DNA from 2 places in the Shewanella sp. SG41-3 genome. Region 1 is predicted to be linked to the other one. Evidence: riboswitches for the same ligand, from Rfam matches in the RefSeq annotation. Region 1 holds a riboswitch; the other holds the start of a gene.

Region 1 (15,980 bases):
GGAACGGTGCATGGTGGTGTATCGCGGCAGTCATCATTATTCCCCCGCTGGACGCAAACATTTCTTAGGTTTGATTGATCCTGCCAAGGTGCAAGTGATTGCGTTTACCGATTTAGATCCCGCCGGGTTAATGATTGCCCATAGCCTAGATCATTGCCAACACCTCGTCGTTCCTCAATTAGCCCTCAGTGCACCCGCAACATTACTGGCATTGCCGCAAATCAATTCAGCGACAGATTTTTATAAGCAGCAGCGTCAGTTAGCTTATATCAATGAAACTATCGCGGCTAAAAATAACCCTGGTGAATGCCTTGGGTTACAGCCATCGCCTTTAGTCAATCGACTTATGCCGAGTTCATCGACCTCTGATGTCATTGATGGCAGCAAAGGCTTAGCAGTAGATTGGGATCAATTAGTGGCTTGGGTGGCACGCTATCATGTCAGTATTAAGCAACAACATATGCTGGCAAAAAAGCTCATCTTGTCGTTATTGCGCTTTTAGAGGTTATAAGCACTGTCCATTTATGGCATTTGAGCCAGCATAAATCAGTGTTGAAGTTATGATAAATGGTTTTCTGCGATAAATATGTCCTTACTTACTAATGTTTTGATTGGCTAATCGTATGTTTATTATGGCATTTATAATTATTTCGATATGAAGTCTGTAAAAAGTGGTCAGCTTTGTTCAGATGATGATTGAATTATCTTTGTCTATGTCTCAGTATCACTGCGCTCGAATAAAAAAAATGCCTAGGATTGGGTATATTAATAATAATAATTAGCAACTAATGTTGCATTTCGAATGGGAAAAAATATGACAAAATCACTTTCTGCACGGATCTTTATTGGTCTATTTCTCGGGGTTGTGCTGGGCAGTATTGTGCAGTTTTTATTAGCCGATAATGCTTTTTTTGGTGGCACATTAGTGACTCTGGCAAGTGGTGTTGGCACCATGTTTGTTAATATGATCATGATGCTAGTCGTGCCACTGGTGTTTGTGAGTATTGTTTGTGGTGTGTGTGAATTACAAGATTTAAAAAGTTTTGGTCGTTTAGGCGGTAAAACCTTTGGTTTTTATATTATTAATACCGTGATTGCTATTTTAGCTGCCTTTACCGTTGCTATGATATTTGAGCCTGGTAAAGGCGTGGATATGTCGAGCAATGGCTCGCTGGATATTACTGCGACTGAACTGCCAGATTTAATGTCGTTAATTGTGAGTATTGTGCCAAATAATCCTTTTTCAGCTTTTACCTCTGGCAATATGCTGCAAGTGATATTTATGGCGCTATTAATGGGCGGCGTGATCAAGTCAATGGGCGCATCTGTTGAAGGTGCGGTGAAAGGATTTCAAACTGCCAATAAAATCATGATGCGTTTAATTTCAGTGGTTATGAGTTTAGCGCCGTACGGTGTGTTTGCCCTGATGTTTAAATTAGGTGCAACCTTAGAGCCTGAAATTTTTGTCAGTGTTGTCGAGTATTTAGTGCTTATTTTGGCATTGTTGTTGATATGGATTTTTATCGTATATCCATATTCTGTCAGTTTATTTACCCCAGTTTCAGCGAAAACCTTTCGCGAGAAAACCCAAGAGCAAATTTTATTTTCGCTATCAACAGCCAGTTCAAATGCGACAATTCCAGTCACTATGCGCACACTGACAGACAAGTTAGGGGTGAGTAAAGCGGTTGCTGGTTTTGGTGTACCGCTTGGTGCAACCATGAATATGGGTGGGGTATCGATTTATATCACTATTGCGATTTTCTTCGTTGCTAATGCCTTTGGGATGCCTATCAGCAATGAGCAAATCCCGTCGTTACTGTTTAGCGTGTTTTTATTGTCAGTAGGTGCGGGTGGCGTTCCTGGCGGCGGCATGGTGATGATTGGGGTGTTGATTTATCAATTAGGTTTACCAACAGAGGCATTTGTTATTGTGGCTGCATTGGATCGTATTATTGATATGGTGCTGACATCATGTAACGTGGTGGGTGATACTGCGGTATTAACTATTGTCGATCAAACTGAGCAAGTACATCAGCTTGAGGCGGCAAAAGCTGCTGAAGAAGCATAGCCATAATCGAGTGATCATCATGGTGATTTAGTTGTTGATAAACATGGCCTGCACAAGCAGGCCATTTTTATGTTTAATGTTTTTACGCAAACGATGTGCTGAGGATTGTATCGTTGGGATTTTCTATTCAAACCTATGGCTAGAATGGTTAGCGATACTATAAGACCTTATCTATGCTGCATTTTATTTTCAATTTTAGACATAATCTTTAATGTAGATGTTTCTAAATCATCTAAACGGCGATGCGCAACCAGTTCATAAGAGCGATTAATATATCGATAAGCTTGCGGGTAGTTATGTTCAACCATTTCTAATTCCGCTAAATCGTTGAGCGCTTGTGTTTGCCCTACGGGGTAGCCCATCATTTTATGATATTCAATGGCTTTTTTAAATTGCTCTCTGGCATCAGCATTACGGCCGATGCGCTGATTTATCACACCAGCAAGCTGTGATATATAACCCAGCGTTAGCCAGTCTTGCACTTTTGCAGCATTAGTTTTGGCGATACTAAGCACGCTTAGTGCGTGTTCTATCTTATTGGTTTCAGTGTAACTTTGGGCTAAGAGTAATCTGAACCTGGCCAGCTCTCGTTCATCTTTTTGGCGAGAAGCTTCAATGATTGCGGTAGTCAATGTGCTATTCAGTCGTTGATATTGATGTCGCTGTAATTGAATCATGGCAAGTAGGCGCTGAGCGACTAAGTTATCGGGCGCAGTATCTATCAGCGCAGATAATTGCTCCTCTGCTGCGACGCTATCACCACCTTGCATCAGAGCTATTGCGTGAATTAGTTGTGGCGGGCTAAAACGTGAAGCGAATTGCTCTGTGATTTTACTGTGCTGTGGATGGACCTGTTGATTAATTAACTCGGCTGCAGTGAGCAATGCTTGCTCTATGCTCGCTACATTAACGACATCACTTTCACTACTGTGTTGTTGGTGTAGTGTAAAGGCTAATTGGTATTGATTATTAGTGCCTTTAATACTTGATTCAATCACCAAGACTGCGCCAGAAATCGCCATAATTTGCTGAATATCGGCAGCTTTATCTGAGTGCTTTCTAGAGATAAGCGAGATGATATTGATAATATCCTCAGTTTGCAGCAAGGGGTAATTAACCCCTAGATTGAGTTGATGGATAAGCATATCCATCGCAGCATAGCGATTCCATTGTGGTTCAATCTTGTCTGATGTGAGGTTTACCGGGAGCACTAAAACCGTACCATTTTGTAAATATGCTGGTTTAGTTAACGTGAGATAGACATAACATCCTAGGCTGATAAGCAGTAATACTACAATAGCTGCAATATATGTCTTTTTATTCGATGAGCTGACTTGCTGCATCGCTATAGTCCATTATCAATATTGAATAAATTAACTTAGAGGTTATTTAAGTTATTGTAAAGAAATGCTTCTTTCTCTCCGTACTTAGGGGGTGAACTTAAGGTTTTATCGATGGTAAGTATCTAATACTCAGACTTAGAAGATTGATGCTGATGGACTTTGTTTACTTAGCGCCCCAGACTAAAAAACCGCCCAAAGGCGGTTTTTTTAATGGCTCAATTTAGTCGATTGATGGCTCTTCGCTGTAATCAATACCGTGGTAGCTCAAGCAAGTATCGACTTCGTTGGCGCTACCTAAAATCACCGCAACACGCTGATGAATGGCTGTTGGCTCAATATCCAATATGGTTTCGTAGCCTGTTGAAGCCTTGCCGCCCGCTTGCTCAACGAGCAATGCCATTGGGTTCGCCTCGTACATTAAGCGTAACTTAAAAGGTTTTTCAGGGTTTTTATTGTCTGTTGGGTAAGTAAAAATACCACCACGGCATAATACGCGATGCACATCACCTACCATGGCGGCAATCCAACGCATGTTAAATGATTGCTCGCGTGGACCAATTGAACCGAGTAATAAGTCGGCTATATAGGTTTGCATTGGGGCTTCCCAAAAACGTTGGTTTGACATATTAATGGCAAACTCCGCAGTGTCTGGGGTGATTTGTACGTTATCGTCGGTCAGTAAAAACTCTTGGCTGTCGGGAGCTAAAGTATAAAACTGCGTACCATTACCCGTCGTGAGTGCCATCATGGTTGATGGTCCATATAATACATAACCGGCTGCCACTTGCTTGCGACCAGCCTGTAAAAAACTTTGCTCGTTTAAGGCTCCGTCTGGTGCTGGTAATACAGAGAAAATGGTACCGACCAATGAGTTTATATCAATATTTGATGAGCCATCGAGTGGATCAAAACACACCAAATATTCTCCATTAGCACTCACTTCAACCACATAATCTTCTTCTTCAGAGGCTAAACCACGAACGTGACCGTCGGTTTTTAGCGCATCTTTAAGCATGTCATTAGTGATGACATCGAGTTTTTTCTGAGTTTCGCCTTGAATATTTTCTTGTTCTGTCGCGCCTAAAACACCGGCTAATGCACCGTGACGAACAGCAACACTAATGGCTTTTGAAGTGTCAGCTAAGGTTAACAGTAATTGTGCTAAAGACGTATTTACGGCTTGTGCGCTAAGGGTTTGTGCCAAAGTCTGCATGATTTTTCCTATGAGATTTTGCGAAGTTAAGGTCGAGGTAATTCATTCTTATCAGTTATATGCAAATCATACCCCACAATGACGCTAATTTCAGCGATTGTTATCTGGGGTTTTGGTTTTGCTGTAAATTAAGGCAGAATGTGGGCGGATTGAATTGCCCAAGGATTAATAATAATGACAATAACATGGAAGCATCATGCTTTAGCGGCAGTGTCTGCCGTACCATTCCTTTTGACCAGCGCGGTTTTTTCCGCAACAGCAACCGCTAAAGGCAGCATCATGAACTCATCGACTACCGCAACATTGACGGCGATACAAGGTAACACTACGCCACTCACTATTGAGCGTATTCATGCCTCTCCCGCATTGGCGGGTTCAAGCCCTCGTGGATTAGCACTATCCCCAGACGGCAAGCGAGTTACCTATTTATCGAGCCGAGCAGATAATCAGCATTTTTATGATTTGTGGCAAATGGATATTGCTAGCGGCAGACGTAGCATCTTGATTAATGCAGACCAATTAGAAGGGGGAGAACTGTCTGATGAGGAAAAAGCCCGCCGTGAGCGTCAACGTATTTATGGTCAAGGGATCATGGAGTATTTTTGGTCGCAAGATAGTGCAAGTATTTTAATTCCTGCCGCAGGTAAGTTGTATTTATATCATGTTGCCAATAATAAAGTCGCTGAATTAGCTACCGGAGAAGGCTTTGTTACCGATGCTCGTTTATCTCCAAAAGGTCACTTCGTGTCGTTTGTGCGCGATCAAAATTTATATGTGTTGTCGTTACAGACGCAAAAAGTGATCGCTTTAACCACCGACGGCAAAGGGCCGATAAAAAATGCCATGGCAGAGTTTGTCGCCCAGGAAGAAATGGATCGCATGACTGGTTATTGGTGGGCGCCAGACGAGTCGGCGATTGCTTTTACTCGCATTGATGAATCAGGTGTCGAGTTAGTCACTCGTAATGAAATATATGCCGAAGGGATTAAATTAACTGAACAGCGTTATCCTTATGCAGGTAAAGCCAATGTTGAGATAGCACTTGGCGTCGTGACCTTAAAAGATCGTAGTATTAACTTGATCGATTTAGGCAAACAAAAAGACATGTATTTACCTCGTGTCGATTGGTTGCCAGATAGCCAACATGTGTCATTTCAATGGCAAAGTCGCGATCAACAAACGCTCGATCTTCGCATTGCTTCGATAAGTACACCGAAACAAGCTGAAACCGTGATTGAAGAGCGCAGTAAAGCGTGGATTAACTTAAACAATGATCTGCACTTTCTAAAGCAACAAGCTGCCTTTATTTGGGGATCTGAACGTGATGGTTTTAATCATCTGTACTTATTTGACTTGCACGGTAAGCAGCTTAAACAATTAACCCAAGGTGATTGGGCTGTAGATGCACTTGAGTTTGTTGATGAAGCTACTGGGTGGGTGTATTTTTCTGGTCGTAAAGACAGTGTGGTTGAGCGTCACTTATACCGCGTTAATCTTAATGAAGGCATGGATTCAATTGAGCGAATTAGCCAAGCATCGGGTATGCATGAGGCGGTCTTTGCGGATAAAAAACCCGTTTATTTAGATTACTTTAGTAGCTTGCAGCAACCACCACAAATTAGTTTACACAACGATAGCGGCAAACAACTCGCTTGGGTTGAGCAAAATGAGATTGATAAAAATCATCCGCTTTATGATTATGCCGGATTATGGCAAATGCCTGAGTTTGGCCAACTAAGTGCTGAAGATGGTCAAGCACTCGAGTACCGATTGTTTAAACCAGTGCCTTTTGATGCCGCTAAACAGTATCCGGTTGTTGTGCGCGTATATGGTGGACCGCATGCTCAGTTAGTGGTCAACAGTTGGAGCGAAGCCGATTATTTTACTCAATATTTACTGCAGCAAGGTTATGCAGTATTTCAATTAGATAACCGTGGTTCGGCGCACCGAGGCACTCAATTTGAACATGTGATTTATCAAAACATGGGTGATGCCGAAGTGAACGATCAAAAGGTAGGTGTTGATTATCTGCGTAGCTTACCCTTTATTGATGGGGACAAGGTGGCTATTTATGGTCACAGCTACGGTGGTTACATGGCGTTAATGAGTCAGTTTAAGGCACCAGGTTATTTTAAAGCGGCGATATCGGGTGCGCCAGTAACTGATTGGCGTTTGTATGACACTCATTATACCGAGCGTTATATGGGCAACCCTGAAACTAACCAACACGGTTACGATGCCAGTAGTATTCTACCTTATGTGAAAAACTATCAGTCGGGTTTGTTGATGTATCACGGCATGGCAGATGACAACGTCTTGTTTGAAAATAGTACCCGAGTCTATAAAGCATTACAGGATGAAGGTAAATTGTTCCAAATGATGGATTATCCTGGGTCTAAGCATTCTATGCGCGGCGAGAAAGTCCGAAATCATTTATATAAAACATTAGCAGCGTTTTTAGATCAACAGTTGAAATAATCGTTTCGCTGACTATTATTTCATTTGCTAAAAAAATAAACATAAAAAAAACCAGGTGATTAACCTGGTTTTTTTATTGTGTAAACTTAACAATATTACGCTTCTAAGTCACCACAAAAACGATAGCCTTCACCGTGGATTGTTGCGATGATTTCTGGCGTATCAGGTAAGCTTTCAAAATGCTTACGGATACGACGGATTGTCACGTCAACAGTGCGGTCATGTGGCTTTAATTCACGGCCAGTCATTTTTAACAATAAGTCAGCACGGGTTAAAATCTTACCTGGGTTTTCAACAAAGTGAAGCATTGCACGGAATTCACTGCGTGGTAACTTGTAAGCTTCACCTTGTGGGTTAACCAAAGAACGGCTGTTGATTTCTAAGCTCCAGCCATTAAAGCGATAAAACTCAACAGAACCTTTTTCTTCGGTTTCTGCTGCAGCATTATTTACGCGGGTTAACAAGTTGCGAGCACGGATGGTTAATTCACGAGGATTGAATGGTTTAGTGATGTAGTCATCTGCACCAATTTCAAGTCCAAGAATTTTATCAACTTCGTTGTCACGACCCGTTAAGAAAATAAGGCCGATGTTATTAATTTCACGTAATTCACGTGCTAATAACAAGCCATTTTTACCGGGTAAGTTAATATCCATAACAACAAGATTTATCTTATTGTCTTGCATCGCTTTATGCATTTCTGCACCGTCATTGGCTTCGGTAACAACGTAACCTTCAGCTTCAAAAATACTGCGCAATGTATTACGAGTTACAGCTTCATCTTCAACAATTAAAATGTGCGGATTTTGCATGATATTTACCTGATTTTATAAAATTCGATTCTAGCCACTTTGTGCTAATAGGTTGCAAAAGCGCTTGGGCTAATGCACTAATATTCCGATATTTCTTTGGTGTTTATCTATGTCTACCCTGAATTAAACACTCTCTATAAACTCTATTTCGTAACGGTTAATGCTGGTTACTGAGTCTGCTTGCGTCTATTTATTATCATGACACTATGATGTGCGTTTGCACTTAAAGCATGATGATGTAAAAAGTGGTGTAAATTTGTTGTAACTAAGCTTACTTACTATGAATGCCATTTAGAAAGATAGTTCCTTCTATCGCAAACTTATTTAATCGTATGAATGTTTTATCAAATGTAGAACAAATTTAGTACGACTGTAAACTTTACATCAATAAATCATCACACTCTCAACAATATTTGCTGAGCTTTTGAGGTGTATGTAGCCAACTTCGCTAAAGTGATTTATTAATGAGTAGAGGGTATTGTACTCGTTTTAGGTATTTGTTAACAAATTAAATGTTAAAAAATTAATATACCAATGAAGTACATAAAAGATTAATGTTGATAACATTATAATAGTTAATGATTTTTAAATATTATTCTTGTGATCTAGATCTCAAACCTTTTAGATATTTAAGCTATCTGATAGACTATTTTTGGCTTAATTGACGAAAATTTACTATGAAAAATGTTATAGATTCATTGTGGGATGACTATCAAACAACTCATTTTTTGTTCACTCAGCGTCTTTCTGATGATTTCCCATTTGCAATTGTTACTGCTCATAACCCCCTCGGCACTAGGCTCTCTCCTAGTCAAAATCGCTTACTTGATCGCCAGCTTCAATCTAAAATCCAACAATATAATCGTCCCTATCGCGCACTAGTCGGTGCGGCACCTGATTTGTCGCATATGGAAAAGAGCTGGGCTATTTTTATTGATAAAGAACAGGCTGTTGAGCTTGGTCGCGAGTTTAATCAATATGCCATTTATTATGTTAATAGAGGTTTAATATCCTTGATTGCATGTCTTGATACCATTAAACCGGAAGTGGCTATGGGGGCGTTCAATCACCGACTGCGTTTGGTGTATGAACTGCCAGAGTGCGGTCATATCCGTGATGAGTGATAAGTTATTCAAGCAATTAAACGGTTAAACAACACATTGCACTATAAAAAGATACAATACAGTGGCAATTGTCTCGACATTTTGCGTTAATGATGTTTTTTAGCTTGATATTGGCTTTTATTTCGTAATTTAGAACAATTATATAACCGCTATTGCTGTGCCTGAATTATCAAATATTCACGATTTTTAGCAGAACTGTGTTTTTTACTGTTTTTGCTGATTGACTTGATAGGGTATTTGTTGCTATTTTCAACTCCCTCCTTAGGGAGGAACAGAAGAGGAGCGTTAACTAGGTAGTAAGTGAGAGGATGCCAGTCCAATGACCACTTATGATGGAGATTAGCGCCGAGGTATCAGTTTGTTTGGCAAACATTGATATCGGTCGTTTAGGCTGAATCCTAACGATTGTCACCTATTTTTTTGGTGGAGAGCTTCTGGTGATGATTGCTGTTTCCCTTCTATAAGGGTGCGTTATCTTAGCACCAGGCTCTTCGAACGTAGTGTGTTCGGAGCGTATATCATGTTAGTAAATCACATCTTATTTTGTTGTCTTTCGCAAACTGCGGAGGCGTCTGTATGAACCTTGCCCCAGATAATGTTGCGCCTGAGAGTCATCGCTCAGAATTAGTGGTTGCCAAATTTGGTGGCACGTCAGTGGCTGACTATGCCTCTATGAGTCGTTGTGCCGATATCGTTTTGGCGAATCCTGCTACTCGTTTGGTGGTGGTGAGCGCCTCCAGTGGTGTGACTAACTTATTAGTTGAGTTAACCCAAGCGAATGTTAATGATGAACGTCGTTTGATATTGCTTAAGCAAATCGCCAAAATTCAATATGCGATCCTAGACGAATTAGGACGTCCTCAAGACGTGGCCGCCAGCATTGATAAAATTCTCAGCCGGATGTCGGTATTAAGTGAATCGCTAGAGCTGGATCGTAGCAAAGCGGTGATGGACGAATTACTGTCGACGGGCGAGCAATGTTCTTCGATTTTATTTTCAGCCGTTATCCGTGAAAAAGGCACCGCATCCGATCATTTTGATGTACGTCAAGTGTTACGTACCGACAGTCATTTTGGCCGTGCAGAACCACAAATTGAAGCTATAGCAACATTGTCAGGTGATTTTTTACAGCCGTTACTTGCACGTTATGTCATTGTCACTCAAGGTTTCATTGGCGCAGATGACAGTGGTAAAACCACGACATTAGGCCGTGGAGGCAGTGATTATTCTGCAGCTCTACTTGCTGAAGCCCTCTGTGCTACAGCGGTTGAAATTTGGACTGATGTTGCCGGAATTTATACCACTGACCCTCGACTTGCGCCTAATGCTCGCCCTATTGCAGAAATTAGTTTTAATGAAGCGGCTGAGATGGCCACCTTCGGCGCTAAAGTATTGCATCCTGCGACCATTTTACCGGCAGTTAGACAAAAAATTCAGGTGTTTGTAGGATCCAGTAAAGCACCTGAGATGGGGGGGACTTGGATCCGTCATCAAGTGGAAGATACCCCCGTTTTTAGAGCTGTTGCATTGCGCCGCGATCAAACTTTATTGAATCTTCATAGTTTACAAATGTTGCATGCTCAAGGCTTTTTAGCAGAAACGTTTGCAACCTTAGCAAGGCATAAAATATCGGTTGATTTAATCACCACTTCTGAAGTAAACGTATCGCTAACGCTGGATAAAACGGGTTCTGATTCTAGTGGGCAAGGATTATTAAGCGAATCGTTATTACAAGAACTATCGCAGCATTGTCGTGTCAGAGTTGAAGAAAATTTAGCCTTAATCGCCATTATTGGTAATCGTATCGCCTCGACGGCGGGTATTTGTAGCCGGGTGTTTAAAGTGCTTGAAAACCATAATGTACGGATGATTTGTCAAGGTGCTAGCCCACATAATTTATGTGTGTTGGTGGCTGAATCTGAGGCGGCGCAAGTGGTTAATGCCTTACATCAAAATCTGTTTGAGTGTTGAGATGACTAAAGCAATCCAATCGTCTGTACAGGTCGGGGAGTTGGCGACAGGGCAAGCATTGACAGTGCCGCTATATTCATTCATTGGTAGTGAGAGTTCTGCGCCTAGTGTCTATATTCAGGCCAATGTTCATGGTGCAGAAGTGCAGGGCAATGCGGTAATTTATCAACTGATGACCTTGTTGGAAGGTTATCAGGTGTTAGGTAATATTACATTTGCGCCATTAGCTAATCCGCTAGGAATTAATCAGAAGAGTGGCGAGTTTACCTTAGGACGATTTGACCCTATTACAGGTGTTAATTGGAATCGAGAGTATTTTGATCACCAAGTGGATGTTCAAGCTTGGTATCGCGAACACCAACATTTAACCGATAACGCTTTGTTTCAGGCTTATCGCTCGATGTTAGTGGAAGCATGCCAAAAGCGCTTAGCGCAACCTTTTGGGATCTCAACAGGTCATCGTCTGGCGGTAAATTTACAGACCATGGCGCACCAAGCCGACATAGTGCTTGATTTACATACTGGCCCTAAATCGTGTAAACATCTTTATTGTCCTGAGTATGATATCGATGCCGCGAGATATTTTTCAATACCCTATACCCTCGTTATCCCCAATAGTTTTGGTGGCGCGATGGATGAAGCTACATTTTGTCCATGGTGGCAATTAACTCAATATGCAGCGAGCCAGGGCCGAGATTTTTCGGTACCCATGTCGGCATTTACCTTAGAGCTTGCCAGCCAAGAACGCATTGATCTTGATGACGCACTCGTGGATGCTAAAGGTATATTGGCTTATTTAAGCTATCGCGGGGTGATAGCTGAGAACGTTAGCCCAGCGAAAATGGCGCGATTTGCTTGTTATTTACGAGATTATAAAAAGTTTCATGCACCTAAAGCGGGCTTGATTGAATATTGTGCTGTAGTCGGTGAGCCATTAGCTGCAGGGCAGCCATTGGTCAACATTTTACGTATTGACCTTTATGGCACTGATCAGGCTTTTCAAGCGATTAGTTTGCCCATGGATTGCGTGCCGATTTTACATTTTGCCTCCGCCTCAGTTCACCAAGGTACTGAGTTGTATAAAGTCATGACCAAGGTATTTGCTTTACCCTCAGTATAAAAGAGATATTCAAATAAAAACGCCTGCAATATGCAGGCGTTTGTATGTGGTCAGTCATCAGACTCGGTTTTATTGGTATTCAGGCAATAGGACTAACTACCCAGAATTTGCAATGGAATAGCTAACATTTCATCGCCAGAGCCTGCAAAGTACCAAATGATGCCCACTAAACCTGCCACTGTGAGCAAATACCATATAGTAGAGAAAATCTGTCCATAGCGATCTAAAGGTAATAAGTGGCTCTGATGTCGTCCGCGCCACTCAAAGATAATCTCGACACTGCCAATCAGCAATAAAAAACCGAGTAAAGCCAAGCCTAAGCTGTAGCTAATGAAGACGCCTATGGCCGCGCCTAAAATGCAGGCGATGAGGCCAATCAAGCTGTTCATCGAAAAGCTAATGCTTTTTAATATATGTCCGCCATCGAGAGGTAAAATAGGCAATAAATTAAACAGGTTCAGCAGAGCATTAAATGCCGCTAATCCGGCAAAGAATACGTTACCTGTTATCCAATAAAGTCCGACACAGATAATCGATAAAATCAGCCCAAAAGTGGGGCCCATTATTGAAATATACACGTCTTGCCAACGGGTGTTGATCCGCTCATCGCTCAAGGCTAAACCGCCAACAAAAGGGATTAAATAGATCCCTTTGGTTTTCATGCCGAAATGTTTCATCGCTCGAATATGACCATATTCATGAAACACTAAGCAACCGATAAGGGCTAAGGCAAATTGAAATGAAAATAGCCAAGAATAGGCGGCAACACTGGCTCCTGCAAAAAGAACCTTAACTACCTTAGCGCTTTTTAGCAGTTTAAAACCTAGTGAGGCAAGGCCTACAACACTGATTTTTTGGTTTTTTACCACGGCAACTTCAGGGGTTTGACGCTCAATATCTTTAACTGTGCGTTGTCCTTGAGTAATGGACTCATCATCAATTAACAAACAATAATCAAGTTGAAATGGTTGCCAGTTAACATCGATTTCTAATCGTACTGGGAGTGGCGTGACACTTAGATTAGCGCTTATATTTTCGCTATTTTCGGTTTCAGTCGCGATAGATGTTTGCCTGGTCAGTTCAAATGAATGGATGTGAAAGGCTTGGTCGGCGGCACTGGCAGACTTTTGTGATACTAGCTGATTGTCCCAATAAAGTTGCTGCCAACCCGCAATCGAGCCTTCTAGTCGCAAACGTTTACCTAGACATTCAATATTTAGTAATTCCATTAAGGATTCTCAGGGGTTAAGAGCTGTGAGCATAGAGGGCATTTTGCCAGAGCGATGGGTGTTGCTCAATGGGGGAGGCCATTATATTGGTTAATTTTAGTTTTGACTTATTTAACAAAGGCCATCAAGGATAAGTGTTTAACTTAACCATGATGGCGTCAATGAGTAGGCGGTAAAGGTCTTATTTAGGAGAGCGGGTTTAATAGAGCTGCTCTAACTCAGCTACAGTCGCGATACCTTGTTCAATGGTGGTAAAGATAATTTTTGAGCTGCAGCAATGGCCTTGAAATTGGCCATACTGACGAACAAGAGGCAATAGTTGTAATACACTCATATCATCACCGAGCTTGAGCAACGAAGGCAGCTCTGCCACGCAGCTATTCACTGATGCGAGCTGTTGCGATTGTGTTTGAATACCATAGACATGACCTACACTATCGATAAGTTTATCGTTAGCATCAAGGGTAAATTGATTTGCACAAATAAAGCTTAACCAATCTTGATGATTAACTAGGTACATTAACTCATCATCTTGATCAAACTTGAGTATTGCAGGCCAATGTACTGGTTGCATAGTGTATATTTCTACCTATATTTGCTGTGTTGAATTCGCTAGCGATTGCTGTAATCGAATGATATTTCTTGATTGACGTTTTTGGCAATGCACGGACCATGTTCACGTTGGGTGCGATTAAATGCATTGCCAATGTGGATCTCGACGTTGATGAATATGTGTTTTTCAGCTTGAATAACATAATTATTGTAATAGTTTTCAACTTCATTAAGGTGTTGTGTGTATTCAACTTCTTCTTTAATACGTTCTGCATCTATCTGGTTTTTTTGCTCGAGCATCATTTTAACTTGTTCAATCATGCCAGCATCACTTTGCCATTCTGCTTTAGGCGGTAGTTTACGCAATCTCGCCTCTAATTCTAAGCTCGCGACAACCATGCCTTTGATACTGTCATCTAATTCTTTAAGCTCTTGCTTTAACTCACCTTGATGCATAGCACAAAACAGTTCGGTTTTAGTACTGGCCGTAGCGCCAAATGCAATAGCCCTAATCCCTTTAGCAGCAGTGGCAATGCCGCCGACCAAGTCGCCTCGTTTTCCTTGAGCATCGCTGACCGTTATAGTGTCACCAGATGTCGAATGACTGTGAAGCAACTGCTTAGTGACTAAAATATTACCCAGCGCTTCTAGTTGTGAATATTGTACAAATTGGGCACAAATTTGTCCGGTAGCTTTAATTTTAGTACTCAGTTCATGCTCTTTAATCAAGCGACCAATGACACCTTTACTGACAATCACATCGCCTTGAGCTTCAATAGTGGCAGACTCAACAAAGCCCATCACGGTGACATCACCACTGGCTTTAACTTCCATACCTTCGTGCACATCACCAGTAATTAATATACTGCCTTTAAAATTAACGTGGCCACAGCGAACATCAACATCTTTAATTTGCAGAATGTCGTCAACTTGCATGCCAGTACGGTTTTCCACTGGCTGACCAGGAACTGTGGCGATGAGTTGGTTGGGATCTTGAGGATGAAAGCTCGCGCCAGTGCCGGGCTCCATGGATTTATCTTTACCTGGAATTTGTTGCAGTACATCACCGTGGATATTAAACCCCGGAGTCCCTGTCGTTAATGGCGTTTTAATCATTAATACATCGTTGGGTTTGACGGTAATCAGTGAGCCTAAATCACGCATATCAACAGAGCCGTCTTCGCGTTCTTGTGGTTGCAATAGACGCTCGCGAGCTAAGGCAACTTTACGGGTTAATATTGCATCTTCGCCATTAACGGCTACCTTACCTGAGGCTATGATCCCCTCACAGGTTTCACCTGGGGGCAATATCGATAAACGCTGTATCAATGCCATAATCTTAGGTTTGCTGAGTCCCATTTTGATTTTTTGAGTTTTCAGGGTATTGAGTATGTCTGGTAGGGTGATATCTTTGCCGCCCCAAGCTGAAGTGATTTTCATGCTTGCTTGCATTTTATCGTCACTGACACTGATGCTCACAGAGCCATCTTTGCGCTCGGCAATCGTAAAAAAGAGTTCGTGTCCGCCAGGCGTTTGGCCACAAAGTGCATTGACTTCAGATACGGCTTTATTAATCGCGGGGATAATCGGAAATAACATCGTAAAATCAGCCTGTGTCAGCAAGGCATTAATATCATCCTCCGACACGGGGCCATGGGTATTGGGAATTATACGTAATTCCGCTTTGCTTTTATCTGCACTTAATGCGACGAGTGATGGCGTTAACATAACATCCTTTATTTTTATTTTTATATTCGGTCATTAGACGCCAGTACCATACCAACGAAACAAAGCCGAAAATGTGCGTTATTTTGCCTTTTCGTTAATTTAGCTGATATTTAGCTGTAATTCCAGCCGTAATGAGCTTTGCTGCCCATGAACTAAGCCAGTTGAGGTGAGATTTGGCGGGCTTTTAGGAGGGATTAACCTTGATGGGAATATAGCTTATATTTATTGTTTTCAGCTAACACTTCTACTTTGCCAAAATGAGTCGCAATAGTCTCTGAATAAGGTAAGTGGCGATTAGCGACAATTTGCCATATGCCTTTGCTGGTTAGTCGAGTTGCG
Region 2 (15,980 bases), on a different contig from region 1:
TGGTGGCTGCCCTTACGCAAAGGGCGCATCGGGTAACTTAGCGACAGAAGATCTGGTCTACATGCTCCATGGCATGGGCATAGATACCGGCATAGATCTGAACAAGCTTGCACTCGCAGGCGATACCATTAGCCGCGCATTGGGGCGCAGCAATGGGTCCAAAGTAGCAAATGCAATCAGAACATAATCACATATACTCAACATGGTTAGCACTGTATAGCGCTAACCATTGATATAAATATAACGATAAGGACAACAAGATGGCAGGTTTCAATAAAGTCGTCCACAGCTATGAAGAAGCGCTAGCAGGACTGAAAGATGATATGACCATTATGGTCGGCGGCTTTGGATTGTGTGGCATTCCTGAAGGCTTAATTAATCATATGGTGACAATGGATGTTAAAGGCTTAACCGCCATTTCAAATAATGCTGGGGTTGATAACTTTGGCTTAGGACTGTTACTGAAACAGCACCAAATTTCAACCATGATTGCCTCTTACGTAGGAGAAAACGCCACCTTTGAACAGCAAATGTTATCCGGCGAGCTCAACGTTATCTTAACCCCGCAAGGCACACTGGCTGAAAAAATCCGTGCCGGCGGCGCCGGTATTCCGGCATTCTTTACCGCCACAGGTTACGGCACGCCGATTGCCGACGGTAAAGAAACCCGTGAAATCAAAGGGCGTCACTACGTATTAGAAGAATCATTGACCGCTGACTTTGCTTTAATTCGCGCGTGGAAAGCGGACACTATGGGTAACTTAGTGTTTCGCAAAACCGCAGCAAACTTTAATCCGATGATGGCCACCGCAGGTAAAATTACCGTAGTTGAAGCCGAAGAAATTGTTGCACCTGGTGAACTCGATCCAGACCATATTCATACACCGGGTATTTATGTCGATCGCGTGATCAAAGCTAGCTTTGAAAAACGTATCGAGCAACGTACCGTCAAAGCTGCGAAATAAGGGAGACAACACCATGGCACTGACCAGAGAACAACTCGCCCAGCGCGTAGCAAAAGAATTACAAGATGGCTTTTATGTTAACCTAGGTATCGGTATCCCTACCCTAGTCGCTAACTATATTCCACACGGCATACAAGTAATGTTGCAATCTGAAAATGGTTTACTGGGTATGGGCGAATTTCCTACCGAAGACAACATCGATGCCGATCTTATCAACGCTGGCAAGCAAACGGTAACCGCGGTTGCAGGCGCGTCATTCTTTTCATCAGCAGAAAGCTTTGCCATGATCCGTGGCGGCCATGTCGACCTCACGGTACTGGGCGCATTTGAAGTGGATGTTAACGGCTCTATCGCCTCATGGATGATCCCAGGCAAACTGATTAAAGGTATGGGCGGCGCCATGGATTTAGTCGCGGGCGCCGACAATATTATTGTCACCATGATGCATGCGGACAAATACGGCAACTCGAAACTATTATCAACCTGCGAGTTACCATTAACGGGTTATGGCTGTATTAAACGGGTGATGACAGATTTAGCCTTTATCGAAATTAAAGATGGTGCGTTTCATTTACTTGAACGCGCGCCCGGTGTGACGGTTGATGAAATTGTTGCTAAAACAGCAGGTAAGTTAGTGGTACCAGACCACGTACCGGAAATGACCTTTTAATTTCTATTAAACAGTTAAGATCAACCAAGCCCGCCAATTTAACTTAATGATGCGGGCTTTTTTATACCTTTATTTTAATATGACTACTGTAGCGACTCAGCCCCTTTTCTACTTTGAGATGTGAATATCAAAATGTAAATGCACAGGCTAAGCCATTTATGCTGAGTTCAAGGAAAAAATGCGCAGTTTTATAGTTTAAATGAGCATTTTTCAACGATGAAATAGGCTTAAATGGCGACGCTATGAGTGGTGATATTGTCGATTTAATCTTCTGCTGGGATCACCAACACATTACTGCGCATCCGGCTCAAAATAGATTCCGCTGTATTACCAATAATGCGCCCTAGTAATCCTTGCCGTTGCCGCGCACCAATCACAAAATATTGGCTTTTTAACCGACATGCCAGTTCAAACAAACACAGTTCAGGCTCACCCGAGATAATATGCATACAATCAGCGTCAACTCCTATGTCAGCAATTTTTTGCTGATGTTCTGCATACGCTTTTTTAACTAAAGCATTAATGTCGAGCAAATCCATGTCGCGAACAATTTGCGGAATTCGTAACACATAAGCCACATGCAACTGTGTTCCAGTCGCTTTAGCAAGCTGCAGGCCATTAGTAATAACGGCGTCATTAAGCCGTTGCTTAGTCGGATTTTTAGTACCTAAATCGATTGAAATTAGCGTGGTGTTACCGGTATTAAGTGGGTTGTTTGTAAGGAGTAATAGTGGGATTTTGGTATGGCGAATTAACTGCCAATCAGTAGGCAGATAATGATCAGAATGATGGACAGCTTTAACCATAAGATCAAAGCTATGGCGAGCAGAGTGATGACAAGCATGTTCAAAAAGATACTTACTCCATATCACATGTAACGGCACATCTTCGGCATCAAGCGAATCTAAGTGCTGCTGAAGTTGCGCTTCTTGTTGTTGCATTAACTGCTTTTGCACCACTCCAGCAAGTCGTGGTTGATCACTGTCTGTGGCACTTAAATAGGCGTAAGTATAAGCAAAAACTTCAGCCTGCTTGTTCATCTGCTTGGCTAATGATAATCCAATCGCGACGGCATCAATATGCGCTTGTTCCATTTGTGCGATAACAAACATTTTGTTCATATAAACCTCCTTATTTCAGATCTTTTCTATATTCTTACCGTGACAAGCATATGTAAATATTAAGATTATACTTATCAAACATTGCCTTATATTCTGCGATTAGAAACTCAGTAAACGTGAGCTAGTAACTATCTTTAGCTTAGCTAATAGCGTAAGTTTGTGCTTAAGTATCGCAACTAAAATTGATCAACATCAACTTTATTGGGTTCACACAAATCAATAACATATTGCCTAACCTGAAGGAGGATAAATGGCAATAAACAGCTTTGTAATGTCACTTTTTCTCATTCTTGTTGTGGGCAGATTGCTAGGTGAGCTTAGTGACCGATTAGGATTTCCCAGCGTAGTGGGTGAAGTCACTGCGGGGATATTAATTGGCCCGTCACTACTCAATTGGGTTGTACCTCATAGCACATTAGCCATCATCGCAGAACTGGGGGTGATTTTTTTATTATTTGATATTGGCTGTGAAACCTCTATCAAAAAGCTTGCCCATTCTGGTACTAAAGCCGTAAGTGTTGCATTGTTAGGCATTGTAATACCCTTAATCGTCACAGGATTGGCCAGCCTGTATTGGCTTTCTCTACCTCCTTTTACTGCATTATTTTTTGGTTGCGCATTAACGGCCACCAGCATTGGTATTTCAATGCGAGTTTTAGCACTCAATAATCAAACTCAAAGTGCGGCTGGGCAAATTATTCTAGGGGCTGCGGTTATCGATGATATCGTTGGCGTGATACTACTGAGCGTGTTGTTTAATTTCGCCTCATCTGGAGAATTAGCCGTAAGCTCAACCTTAGTATTATTTATCATGATAGCCAGCTTTATCATTTTCAGCCCGCCACTGGTCAGAGTGATAATTTATTTAACCCGCTGGCTTCACCTTAAAACACGCATTCCCGGTTATGAAGTGTTTGTTGTCACGGCAATGATTTGCTTATTTGCCTGGTTAGCTCATTGGTTTGGTACCCCGGCTATTTTAGGTGGCTTTGCCGTCGGAATGGGCTTGTCACGACAATTTACCTCGCCATTTAATCAATACCTTAAAAACCCCTTTAGCTATACCCACAAACTGGAACAATCAGCAAAGCCGCTAGTACAGCTCTTTAGCCCAATTTTTTTCGTTTATGTCGGCATCAGCCTGGATCTAAGTCAACTTGATATGAGCTTCATGGGCTTACTATTACTCGCTTGGTTAACTTTTATCGCCGTAGCAAGTAAATTCATGGCCGGATTGTTGGCCAGCTCAAACTGGCACGAAAAAATGATTGTGGGTTCAGCAATGGTACCTAGAGGTGAAGTAGGATTAGTATTTGCAGAGATGGGACGCCAACTTGATGTCATTCAAGCCAAAGAGTTTGCCATATTAGTCATGGTTATCGCCCTAACGACCCTGATAGGGCCGCTTCTTTTAAAATATACCTCAAGTAAACAAGCCGAATAAATATAATCAGCTCAATGACCTATCATAAATGAGCAAACAATAATCGGCTTTTCATCATGGCTATTTTAATAAAAACTGTATCGCTTTATCCAAATTAGGGTCGTCAGGATCAGACGTATTGCTCATCCATGCAATGTGGCCACTTCGGTCAATAAACACTGTTGTTGGGGTACCTGTTATGCCATACAACTTAGCAACCTCATCACCTAAAACCAGCGTGGTCATTTTTATACCTCGATCGAGCAAACTCTGCCCTGGATTGGCGCCAGCATCTTCGCTAAAACTAATACCAATCATTTGCAAGTCAGTGTGTTGGTAGTTAAGTCGTAGTTTTTCTAAACCGGGTTGCAGCTTTTTACAATATGGACACCAGGTGGCCCAAAAATGCAAAATAACCGGTTTACCGGCGTAATCATGTAGAGTAAATGATTGGCCATCAGAGGTCATTAATTCAAAGTTAGTAGCAACAGAGTCATCCACTTTCGCAGCAGCATCGGCTGTGCTTTGGGATATAAAAGACAATAATAGCAATGCAGATATACTGACTACTGACCAAACAAATTTCATAACGCGCCTATTTATGGATTATTTTTATGTATTAACCTTTATAGACCGGAGTGTTGCCATTATGTATTCATGTGCATTTCAGATAATCGTTTCGCGAACACTTGTTGATCTTTCCAAGCCTGAAGAAGGTATTACAACAAATAAGTCACTCGGATATTGAAGAGTAAATAAATCGGTACATTTCACGCACCAAAATAAGTTTACGCTTACGTAAAAATAATACTGAGTTTTTACTCGAAATTGGTTATGTTAGCTGAACTAACATAATCTGATTGGACCAGTAACAAGACGATACCTTGTTGCCGCGACCAAACTTAACGACCCCATAACCAAGGAATGACCTTATGCCAATTTACCAAGCTCCCCTGCGTGATTATCAATTCATTCTGTCTGAACTGCTTAATGTCTATCAACAAACTGACTTACGTGGTTTTGATGAATTAGATGCAGATTTAACTGATGCGATTTTACAAGGTGTCGCCGACTTTACTACCGACATCATGTTGCCACTCAATGCAAGCGGTGACTTGGAAGGTTGTAAATTGGTTGACGGTAAAGTCATCACCCCTTCTGGGTTTAAGCAAGCTTACAAGCAGTATGTCGAAGATGGCTGGGCCACACTAACCTGCGATCCTGAATTTGGCGGCCAAGGCCTGCCAGAAGTGATTGGTACCTTTGCCACCGAAATGAAAACCGCGACCAACATGGCTTTTGCTATGTATCCTGGGTTAACTCATGGCGCTTATTCTGCTATTCATGTCCATGGCAGCGATGCACTAAAACAAAAGTATTTAGCTAAACTGGTCAGTGGTGAATGGACTGGAACCATGAACTTAACTGAATCGCATGCTGGTACCGATTTAGCGTTATTGCGCACTAAAGCTATTCCTGCCGGAGATGAGCTGTTTGCCATTAGCGGCGAGAAAATCTTTATTTCATCTGGTGATCACGATCTTGCTGATAATATTATTCACTTAGTATTAGCGCGCCTACCCGATGCACCAGAAGGTGTTAAAGGCATTTCATTATTTGCGGTACCGAAATTTTTAGTCAATGCCGACGGCAGTTTAGGTGACGCCAATACGCTGAGTGCGACGGGTCTGGAACACAAAATGGGCATTCACGGTAACTCAACTTGTGTCATGCATTTTGATGGCGCAATTGGCGAATTAGTTGGTGCACCACATCAGGGCTTAAAAGCCATGTTCACCATGATGAACCAAGCACGTCTGGGTGTCGGTATTCAGGGTTTAGGCGTATCTGATATTGCTTACCAAAATGCACTTGTTTATGCCAAAGAGCGCATTCAAGGTCGTGCATTAAGTGGTGTTAAACAGCCTGAACAAGCCGCAGACTCATTATTAGTCCATGGTGACATAAGACGTATGCTGTTATCGCAAAAGTCTTTCAATGAAGGAACACGTGCGTTAATGGGCCAACAGGCATTATGGCTTGACCAAGTAGAACGTCATACTGACCCGGAAAAAGCCAAACAAGCAAATGCCCTGGCGGCTTTATTTACACCGATTGTTAAAGGTTTCGTTACCGACCAAGGCTTTAAAGCATGCGTAGATGCGCAGCAGGTTTATGGCGGTCATGGCTATATTAATGAATGGGGTATGGAGCAGTATGTGCGTGATATTCGTATCGCAATGATTTATGAAGGCACAAATGGCGTTCAGGCTTTGGATTTAGTAGGCCGTAAATTACTGAGCGACAAAGGTGCAGCATTGACGTTATGGTCAGGCATGGTAAAACAGTTAATTCAAGATAATTCCGGCAACGAAGCCATGAAGCCCTATCTTGCAGGATTAATGGACGCTGCGGGCGATCTTGAAAAAGCCACTGGTTTTATTGTTCAATCGGCCAGTAAAAACCCAGACCTTATTGGCGCAGCATCAATGCCATATATGCAACTCTTTGGCATTACCGCTCTGGCTTGGATGTGGACCCGTGTGGCGGCAACATCATTGGCAGCATTAGAAGCTGGTACTGAAGAAAGTGAGTTTTATCAAGCTAAACTTAATACGGCAAAATTCTTCATGAGCTATTGGGGCAGCCAAACTCGCAGCTTACGCAAACAAATTGAAGCTAGCAGTGCTGATATTGTCAATTTCGCAGCAGCTGACTTTTAATCTCAACATAAGCAACTAAAACATAAGCACCTAAAACACAAATAACAAAGCCGCTTCAATGTTAATTTAAGCGGCTTTGTTTATTCTGTAGCGGTCGCGAACGTAATTCTAATACGTCATTAATGGCCAACTAATCCCACAAAAACTCGCGAAAATGCTTACGACAAACCGACTCGTAACTCTCGTTACCGCCAATCTCCACTTGTTCACCTTCGCGCATAGGATTACCTTCATGATCAAGGCGAACCACCATATTGGCTTTACGGCCACAATGACAAATGGTTTTTAATTCAACGAGCTTATCTGCCCAAGCGAGCAAGTAATGGCTGCCTGAAAACAACTCACCCTGAAAATCATTACGTAATCCATAACATAATACGGGGATATCGAGATTATCGACAACATAGGTTATCTGCCTAACCTGCTCTTTACTTAAAAACTGACACTCATCAATCAGTACGCAGTGAATTTTTTGCTCGTCATTGGATGTCGAAATCAGCTCAATTAAATTGTCAGTACTACCAAACACCTGGGCATCGGTTTCAATCCCAATACGCGAAGACACTTTGCCAATACCATATCGATTATCTATTGATGCTGTCATCACTAAGGTATGCATACCGCGCTCACGATAATTATAAGAAGACTGCAGTAACGAAGTTGATTTACCGGCATTCATCGCCGAATAATAAAAGTACAGTTGCGCCAAAATATAGCGTCCTAATGGTTAGACAGTCAGTACCGTCCATATTACCTTTTTTAACTTAGCAACAACAAACAAAAATGCCGTATTCGTTATGTATACGGCATTTTTTCAAAGCTTAATCGATCGGCTTATTACTCATAAGTATCAGGATGTAGCATTACTTTTTTGCCCAAAAGTACAATACTAGGATACTGATAAGAAACAACGCACTACAACAAATCAATCCAGCCATTAACGAGCCCGTAAACCCAAGCACAATATAACCGACGAAACTAATCAATGCAGCGATAAGTGCATAAGGAAGCTGGGTCACCACATGATCGATATGATGGCAGCTCGCCCCCGTTGATGACAAAATAGTGGTATCGGAAATAGGTGAGCAATGGTCACCAAATACGGCACCAGAAAGCACAGCTGCTAGCATAGGTAGCATCATGGAGCTATCACTTCCCATCGCCATATCGGCCGCTATAGGCAACATAATACCGAAGGTTCCCCAACTCGTTCCCGTTGAAAATGCGGTGATCCCAGCCAATAGAAATAACATGGCAGGCAATAGCGCAAACGGAATATTATCAGTTGCTAAACTGGCCATGAACTTACCGGTTTCAAGCTGACCAATGACACTTGATATCGTCCAAGCGAACAATAAAATATAAATAGCGGGTAACATTGAACGAGCACCAACAGACATGCCTTTGAGCAACATAGACAGCTCTACTTTCTGTTGAAATGCCAACAACACTGTCGCAATCAAACCGACGATAGAACCAAAAAACAATGATGAACTCACATCAGTATTTTCAAATGCACCTAGTACACTAAACATCTGCTCTTTAGCCGCTAATGCTTCTGCCCCACTAGAGACCATAAAATAAAGGGTCGCAAATACTAATATCGCAATCGGTAAAAATAAACCAATCACTTTACCGGTATCAGCTTCAGGTAAATCAGTAACCGCTCCCGGTGGTTGGCCTTTTGATTCATCATACAACTCACCACGAAGTGCATTTAATTCATGCTGACGCATCGGTCCTATGTTTAAACTGAACGTCGCCACACACACTAGTAATAATAATGAGAACACGGCATAAAAGTTCATCGGGATCATCTGTATAAAGACACTTAAATGACCTGAGTCAGCAAAACCATGTGCAGTTAGAATGCCGCCAATAAGCGCAATAATATAGGCTCCCCAGCTCGATACCGGAGAAATAACGCAAATCGGTGCCGCGGTAGAATCTAAAATATAGGCAAGTTTTGCGCGTGAAATATGGTATCTGTCCGTGATAGGCCTTGAAATAGAACCTACGACTAAACTATTGAAGTAGTCATCAATAAAGACTACACAGCCTAAAAAAATGGTCATTAACTTAGCATCGCGCTTATTACGAATGCGCAGTTTGGCCCAATCAGCAAAAGCACGAGCAGAACCACTAACGGTGATCAATGCGGTTATCATGCCCAGCACAACCAAAAAACCTAAGATATATACGTTCCAACTATTCAGTGCAGCATCTTTCCAAACGAGCTGACTCGCTGTACTTAAAATATATTCGCTGCTGCCAACCAATGAAAAATCGGTCAGCAATAAGGCACCAAAAATAATACCTAACCCCAAAGACAGCAATACCTTACGGGTTAAAATAGCCAGTGTAATTGCCAAAAGTGGTGGCAAAACAGAAAGTGCCGAATCGGCATAACTTATTATCATAATTTAATTATTTCTTCGTTGGATACGAATAGAGAAAAACTAGAAATAAGACTCGCCATACACAGAAAGTATATGGGTTAACTTATCTAGTAGCACTCCACAGAAATATCCATTTAATATGAATATCATTATTTTTATCACGTAGATAAAAACACTATGACAGTACAGCCCCTTTCGAGAACTGGCCCAACAAATGAGGGCGATCACCTCACTTATTTCGGCATTGCATCCTTTTAGGTTGAATTATTGGCATCACCCAATTCAACCTGACTATTATGCAATGCACCTCTACTTTTGTATTTGTAATCATAAATAGCCCATTACAAACAGCGCGCACATACAATCATAAACCACACGCTCTATACCAGCAAAAAAGTCCTAAACTACAGCACAAATAACAATATTATTAACTACAGCCACAATTTAATAGCATTAGTTTAACGTTTCTAATGCAAATGCACACTATCGCACTGAATACAAAAACGGCAACTGGATAACCCGACTGACACCTTTGCTCATAAAAACATCCATATTATAAAAATATCAATAAAAAAGGTTCCTACTTTACCAAGTAGAAACCTTTTAATCTGAACGATTGACTAGTATAACGACACGTTAAACAAGCTAATGACTCAATTGGGGTCAATAATATACCATTAAAGCAGATTATTTAATGCAGGAACGGCTTCAAATAAGTCCGCGACTAAACCGTAATCAGCCACCTGGAAAATAGGCGCTTCAGGATCTTTGTTAATTGCCACAATCACCTTAGAGTCTTTCATTCCGGCAAGATGTTGAATCGCACCCGAAATGCCCACAGCAATATACAGATCAGGGGCAACAATCTTACCTGTTTGTCCCACTTGTAAATCGTTAGGCACAAAGCCAGCATCCACAGCGGCACGAGATGCACCTACTGCTGCGCCAAGCTTATCGGCTAGCTGCTCTAAAATAGCAAAGTTTTCACCACTCCCCATGCCGCGGCCACCAGAGACAATAATGCCTGCATTACCTAGCTCTGGACGGGCTGATTCAGTTAACGACTGAGACACGAACTCAGTGCGAGCATCAATAGCTTGACTTAGGTTAACCACTTCAGCATTGCCCGTTGACGCGACAGCATCAAATGCACTAGAACGCACAGTCATGACTTTCTTCGCATCTAAACTCTGCACTGTCGACAGCGCATTACCGGCATAAATAGGACGCACAAAAGTGTCACTACTGACCACTTCAATGACTTCTGAAATTTGAGAAACATCTAACAATGCTGCGACACGAGGTAATGTATCTTTACCAATACTGGTTGCTGCAGCCAAGATATGTTCGTAATCAGCCGCAATCTCAACGACCAACTTAGAAACGTTTTCCGCTAATTGAGCACCATATTGAGTTGCATCAGCAACTAATACTTTACTCACACCGGCTAAGTGTTGTGCTGCCGTTACCGCAGCAGAACAATCAACACCCGCGACCAGTATATGAATATCACCGCCAATGGCGGCAGCTGCGCTAACGACTTTGGCCGTGTCAGTTTTCAAACTCACATTATCGTGTTCTGCTAATACTAAAATGGTCATGTTAGATCACCTTCGCTTCATTTTTTAACTTATCGACTAACGCCTCAACAGAAGACACCATAATGCCAGCTTTACGCTCAACCGGAGGTGTTACGCTGATCACTGTTTGATGTGTTTTCAAGCTCACACCTAAATCAGCCACAGTCATAATGTCTAATGGCTTGCGTTTAGCTTTCATAATATTGGGTAATGAAGCATAGCGAGGTTCGTTCAAACGTAAATCAACCGTGACAATGGCAGGTAAAGGCATTTTCAGGGTTTGCAGTCCGCCATCAATTTCACGAGTAACGGTGATCATATCACCATCAACTTTTACTTCTGATGCAAATGTCGCTTGTGGCATATCAGTTAGTGCCGCTAACATTTGTCCAGTTTGGTTGTTATCGCCGTCAATAGACTGCTTACCAAAAATAATTAATTGCGCTTGTTCTTTTTCTTGCACAGCTTTTAACAGTTTCGCAATTGATAGTGGCACCAATTCTTCATCAGTTTCAATATGAATGGCTCTATCAGCACCTAATGCCATTGCAGTTCTTAATTGCTCCTGCACTGCTTTTGCGCCAACACTCACCACGATAACTTCAGTGGCTACGCCAGATTCTTTCAAGCGAACCGCTTCTTCAACTGCTATTTCGCAAAATGGGTTTAACGCCATTTTAAGGTTCGTCGTATCAACACTTGTGTTGTCAGCTTTTACCCTGACCTTTACATTGGCATCAACTACGCGTTTAACAGGCACCAATATTTTCATAGGTTTTCCTTCTACACCTTCAATGTATGTGGACAACACACTGGCGTTTGCCAATGCAAGATAGGCTAACTTTACGTCCTGTTAACGTTAACGTCAATCAAAGTCAAACGACTGTTTATATTTTTTTTATGATTGTGGTGGCAATCAAACAAAACAAACTGTGGAACATTAATTATTTGATACAAGTGATTAATTAAAATTTATTCAATATTTAGATGATTTAATTTGATTCAATGACAAATAGTTTCTATTATTACAGTTATATTCAGTATTAATTAAGCTGTCTTGGTAATAATCAGTGAGTTAATGTTATTTATATTAATAATAAAGACCACAACAAACCAAATGATGCACTGAAATTTACCTGAAACATTAAAAAACATCTTTGATAACTTTTTATTTTATAAATAAATCATTAGGAAACTACACAAAATGAGTGATTTTTTAGACATACTAACCCACGGCCGTCGTTTTAAAGCTGCAGTAAAAGAATTGTCTCTTGATGATTTACGCGAAACCGCGGCAAAATTAGAAAAGATCATTACTGAACGTGAAGAAGAAGAAAAATTAGAACTTGAAGCCAATGCAGAGCGTAATGCTCGTATTGCTGAAATTCTTGCTCAAATTGAAAACAGTGGTTTATCAATCGAAGATTTAGGTGAAGTCACAGCCTCTGCTAAAACATCAACTAAAAAGCGTGCACCACGTCCACCAAAATATCAAATCACCATTGACGGTGAATTAATTCAATGGACAGGTCAAGGTCGTATGCCAACCGTATTCAAACAACAAGTTGATAGCGGCAAAAGCATGAGCGAATTTTTAATTCCAGGCATGGAATAAATATTTTAACTAAAGAATAATCTCACGGTTAATTCTTTAAAATAAAAAAGAGCTTACTTAGGTAAGCTCTTTTTTTGTGGCATTTGATTGCTTTATCATCGCCATAAGACAGGGTAAACTAACTGTTGCAGATCTATTACCCATTAATAATAAGGTTACGGCCATGACGTTTTCTCTTAAATATGCATTTATAATCTCAGGCATAGCACTATTATTGAGTGCTTGTGCCAGTGATTACACGTTCAAAAGTAATTTAGACAGTAAAGCCATCAATGATTATTTTAAAGTCGGTGATGTGCAGTTATACGAAGGTAATGAGCAACCCAAAGGGACATTTGAAATATTAGGTTTAATTGAAGGTGAAGCCTGCCAAGAAACCAAACAGGATGCACCACCACAAATGTCAGTGGCTCGCACTAATGCCAGAAGAGCTGCAGCGGACATAGGCGCAAATGGTTTTGTCGTTAAAAGCTGCTTTATGATTACTGAAGCTGACAATAGTTGTTTTAGTCGAGCGCTTTGCGTTGGCCAAGCGATTAAAACAGCTGCAAAAAAATAATAACTCAATAGAGTATATTCGCAGCCTATAGATGATGAGTGCTCATATCACACTCATCAATATTTTTTATATTTGATTTTTTCATTTCCTATTTTCTGTTTAATTCAGGTACCGCATGACACAAGGCAACGATCAACACAGCCAAACAGCTCCTATTAATAACCAATCTAGCGTGCCGTTTAGTAGCCAATTAAATGCAGTTGCAATATGCAGAACCCCCTATAAACAAAAGTTTGGTATTCCGCGTCAACCGGGACTAGTCAATGCTGTCGGTTATATTGAGTTTGAACCTGATTTTAATCATCTTGATGCAGTCAGAGGCATAGAGCAATATTCACACTTATGGTTACTATTCAGTTTTCATGAGAATTTAGCCCAAGGTTGGAAAACCACAGTGCGCCCTCCTCGACTAGGGGGTAATGAAAAACTAGGCGTGTTTGCCACACGATCTACATTTCGCCCCAATGGTATTGGCCAATCAGTGGTAAAGCTACACGGGGTGGTTCAACGTAAAGGTAAAGTGTGTTTGGTGATATCGGGTATGGATTTATTAGACGGTACGCCAATTGTTGATATTAAGCCCTATGTTCCGTTTTCCGATGCAATTACTGATGCAAAAGGTGGTATTGCGCAAGATGCACCTATCTTGGTTCCACTGACTTATACAGCCCTAGCCAGTCAACAAATTAATCTTTATAGCCAACAACAACAATATCAAGATCTTGCCGCGCTTATTGAAGGTGTATTGTCCCAAGACCCTAGGCCCGCGTATAAAAAAGCCAAAGACGATCCCAAACTATATCAAGTTGCATTGTACGATTTAGATATTTTTTGGTGTGTTACAGCACAAGGTATCGAAGTACTAGAGCTTAAACCGACCAAAGTGACATTGTTAAAGGATTAACCCTATGGCAGAAATTGATTACCAAGCTCAACACAAACGACGCTTATCATGGATGCCATGGCTGTATTTTTCACTCAAGCCTAAGCATTTAGCCTGGGCAAAACCATGGCAAGATGAGATTCAACAGCAGTTGAGTCAGCTGGAAACCATTCATATTGGCGAGCACAGTTTTATTGCCCCACAAGCACAACTGTTTGCCGAACCCGGGCGAGATATCAGCATCGGTAATCAATGCATGATTGCAGCAGAGGTATTTCTGCATGGCCCTATCACCTTAGGTAATGAAGTGGCCATCAATCATGGCTGCAGCTTAGATGGTGGTCGTCATGGCATAACAATAGGCAACCAAACACGGATAGCCAATAACGTCACTATTTATGCTTTTAATCATGGCATGTCACCTACTACACCCATTTATAAACAACCCGCGACATCAAAAGGTATCGTAATAGGCCAGGATGTGTGGATTGGCGCTCAGGCAGGTATTGTCGATGGCGTGACGATTGGAGATTACGCCGTTATTGGTATGGGCTGTATTGTGACCAAAGATGTAGCAGACTACGCCATCGTTGCAGGTAATCCGGCTCGAGTCATTGGTGATAGACGCGACAAATAGCCTCAAGCAGAGATAACGCAAGGATAAATCGATAAAAATGACGTTATTTCAACTTAGCTATCTCAAACTTGGCATTTAAGCATCACAAAGCCTGCTTTTGAGTCGAATTAGCAGGTGACATCATTAATGCAGGTGCTAAAATGACGCTAATTCATAGCAACTATTTTGGACATTGGTAATGCGAGTTAGTAAGTACCTGCTTTCAACACAAAAAGAAACTCCTGCAAATGCAGAGGTGATTAGTCATCAGTTAATGTTACGTGCCGGTATGATCCGTCGCAATGCTTCAGGTCTCTACAGCTGGTTACCGTCAGGTTTACGTGTATTACGTAAAGTTGAAGCCATTGTTCGTGAAGAAATGAACAAAACAGGCGCTATCGAAATATTAATGCCATTAGTACAACCAGCTGATCTATGGGTTGAAACAGGCCGTTGGGACAAGTTTGGTCCTGAATTATTGCGTTTTCAAGACCGCAACAATCGTGATTTTGTATTGGGACCTACCCATGAAGAAGTGATCACCGATTTAGTCCGTAAAGAATTAAGTTCTTACAAGCAATTGCCGCTAACACTTTACCAAGTACAAACCAAATTCCGTGACGAAGTACGTCCACGTTTTGGTGTCATGCGCGCACGTGAATTCTTGATGAAAGATGCCTATTCTTTCCATTTAGATCAACAAACCATGGACAGCACTTACCATGCAATGCACACCGCATACAGCAATATTCTGACTCGTATGGGCTTATCATTCCGCCCAGTACTTGCAGACACTGGCTCTATTGGCGGTAGCATGTCGCATGAATTCCATGTACTGGCTAACAGCGGTGAAGATTTAATCGCTTATTCAACAGGTAGCGACTATGCCGCTAACATTGAAAAAGCTGAGGCAGCAATGCCAGCCGGCACACGTGCAGAGCCAACTCAAACAATGACGTTAGTGGATACACCTAACGCCAAAACAATTGCAGAATTAGTTGAACAATTTGATGTCGTTATCACTCAAACGGTTAAAACCTTAATCGTTAAAGGTGCAACGGAAGAAGCACCATTGGTAGCATTAGTTATTCGTGGCGATCATGAGCTTAACGAAATCAAAGCCGACAAGCTTGAATTAGTCGCTTCACCCTTTGAATTTGCTTCAGAAGCGGAAATCCGCGCAGCCGTTGGCGCAGGGCCAGGCTCTATCGGGCCTGTAGGCTTAACGATGCCAATTATTATTGATCATAGTGTCACTGTAATGAGCGATTTTGCGGCCGGTGCTAACGTTGAAGATAAGCATTATTTTGGCATTAACTGGGAACGTGATTTACCTTTAATCACTTCAGCGGACATTCGTAATGTTGTAGAAGGTGAGTCAACGCCGGATGGCCTAGGCACCTATGCCATGGCTCGTGGTATTGAA

Evidence for each region. A riboswitch is a leader RNA that binds a small molecule or an ion and turns the genes downstream of it on or off. The one in region 1 is predicted to bind lysine.
Region 2: linked by a shared signal. The riboswitch ahead of H5164_RS02135 (Na+/H+ antiporter NhaC family protein) and the one ahead of lysC (lysine-sensitive aspartokinase 3) in region 1 are both predicted to bind lysine.

What each region holds. Positions count from the first base shown of each region.
Region 1 covers NZ_JACJFJ010000004.1:102,272-118,251, reverse strand. The annotation lists gene H5164_RS08965 (hypothetical protein) at 1-502, shown strand, start outside; gene H5164_RS08960 (dicarboxylate/amino acid:cation symporter) at 815-2,071, shown strand; gene H5164_RS08955 (lipopolysaccharide assembly protein LapB) at 2,239-3,414, opposite strand; gene H5164_RS08950 (class 1 fructose-bisphosphatase) at 3,635-4,627, opposite strand; gene H5164_RS08945 (S9 family peptidase) at 4,802-7,105, shown strand; gene arcA (two-component system response regulator ArcA) at 7,201-7,917, opposite strand; gene H5164_RS08935 (DUF3293 domain-containing protein) at 8,595-9,041, shown strand; lysine riboswitch at 9,309-9,483, shown strand; gene lysC (lysine-sensitive aspartokinase 3) at 9,618-11,012, shown strand; gene H5164_RS08925 (succinylglutamate desuccinylase/aspartoacylase family protein) at 11,014-12,132, shown strand; gene H5164_RS08920 (site-2 protease family protein) at 12,225-13,361, opposite strand; gene H5164_RS08915 (DUF4144 domain-containing protein) at 13,561-13,935, opposite strand; gene H5164_RS08910 (DUF342 domain-containing protein) at 13,974-15,641, opposite strand; gene H5164_RS08905 (class I SAM-dependent methyltransferase) at 15,836-15,980, opposite strand, start outside.
Region 2 covers NZ_JACJFJ010000001.1:483,808-499,787, reverse strand. The annotation lists gene H5164_RS02175 (hydroxymethylglutaryl-CoA lyase) at 1-187, shown strand, start outside; gene H5164_RS02170 (CoA transferase subunit A) at 261-965, shown strand; gene H5164_RS02165 (3-oxoacid CoA-transferase subunit B) at 979-1,635, shown strand; gene H5164_RS02160 (universal stress protein) at 1,899-2,756, opposite strand; gene H5164_RS02155 (cation:proton antiporter) at 3,007-4,200, shown strand; gene H5164_RS02150 (TlpA family protein disulfide reductase) at 4,261-4,767, opposite strand; gene H5164_RS02145 (acyl-CoA dehydrogenase C-terminal domain-containing protein) at 5,112-6,902, shown strand; gene H5164_RS02140 (thymidine kinase) at 7,033-7,611, opposite strand; gene H5164_RS02135 (Na+/H+ antiporter NhaC family protein) at 7,766-9,322, opposite strand; lysine riboswitch at 9,405-9,621, opposite strand; gene H5164_RS02130 (electron transfer flavoprotein subunit alpha/FixB family protein) at 9,979-10,902, opposite strand; gene H5164_RS02125 (electron transfer flavoprotein subunit beta/FixA family protein) at 10,904-11,653, opposite strand; gene H5164_RS02120 (H-NS family nucleoid-associated regulatory protein) at 12,086-12,496, shown strand; gene rcsF (Rcs stress response system protein RcsF) at 12,660-13,055, shown strand; gene tsaA (tRNA (N6-threonylcarbamoyladenosine(37)-N6)-methyltransferase TrmO) at 13,171-13,959, shown strand; gene H5164_RS02105 (DapH/DapD/GlmU-related protein) at 13,964-14,575, shown strand; gene H5164_RS02100 (proline--tRNA ligase) at 14,754-15,980, shown strand, end outside.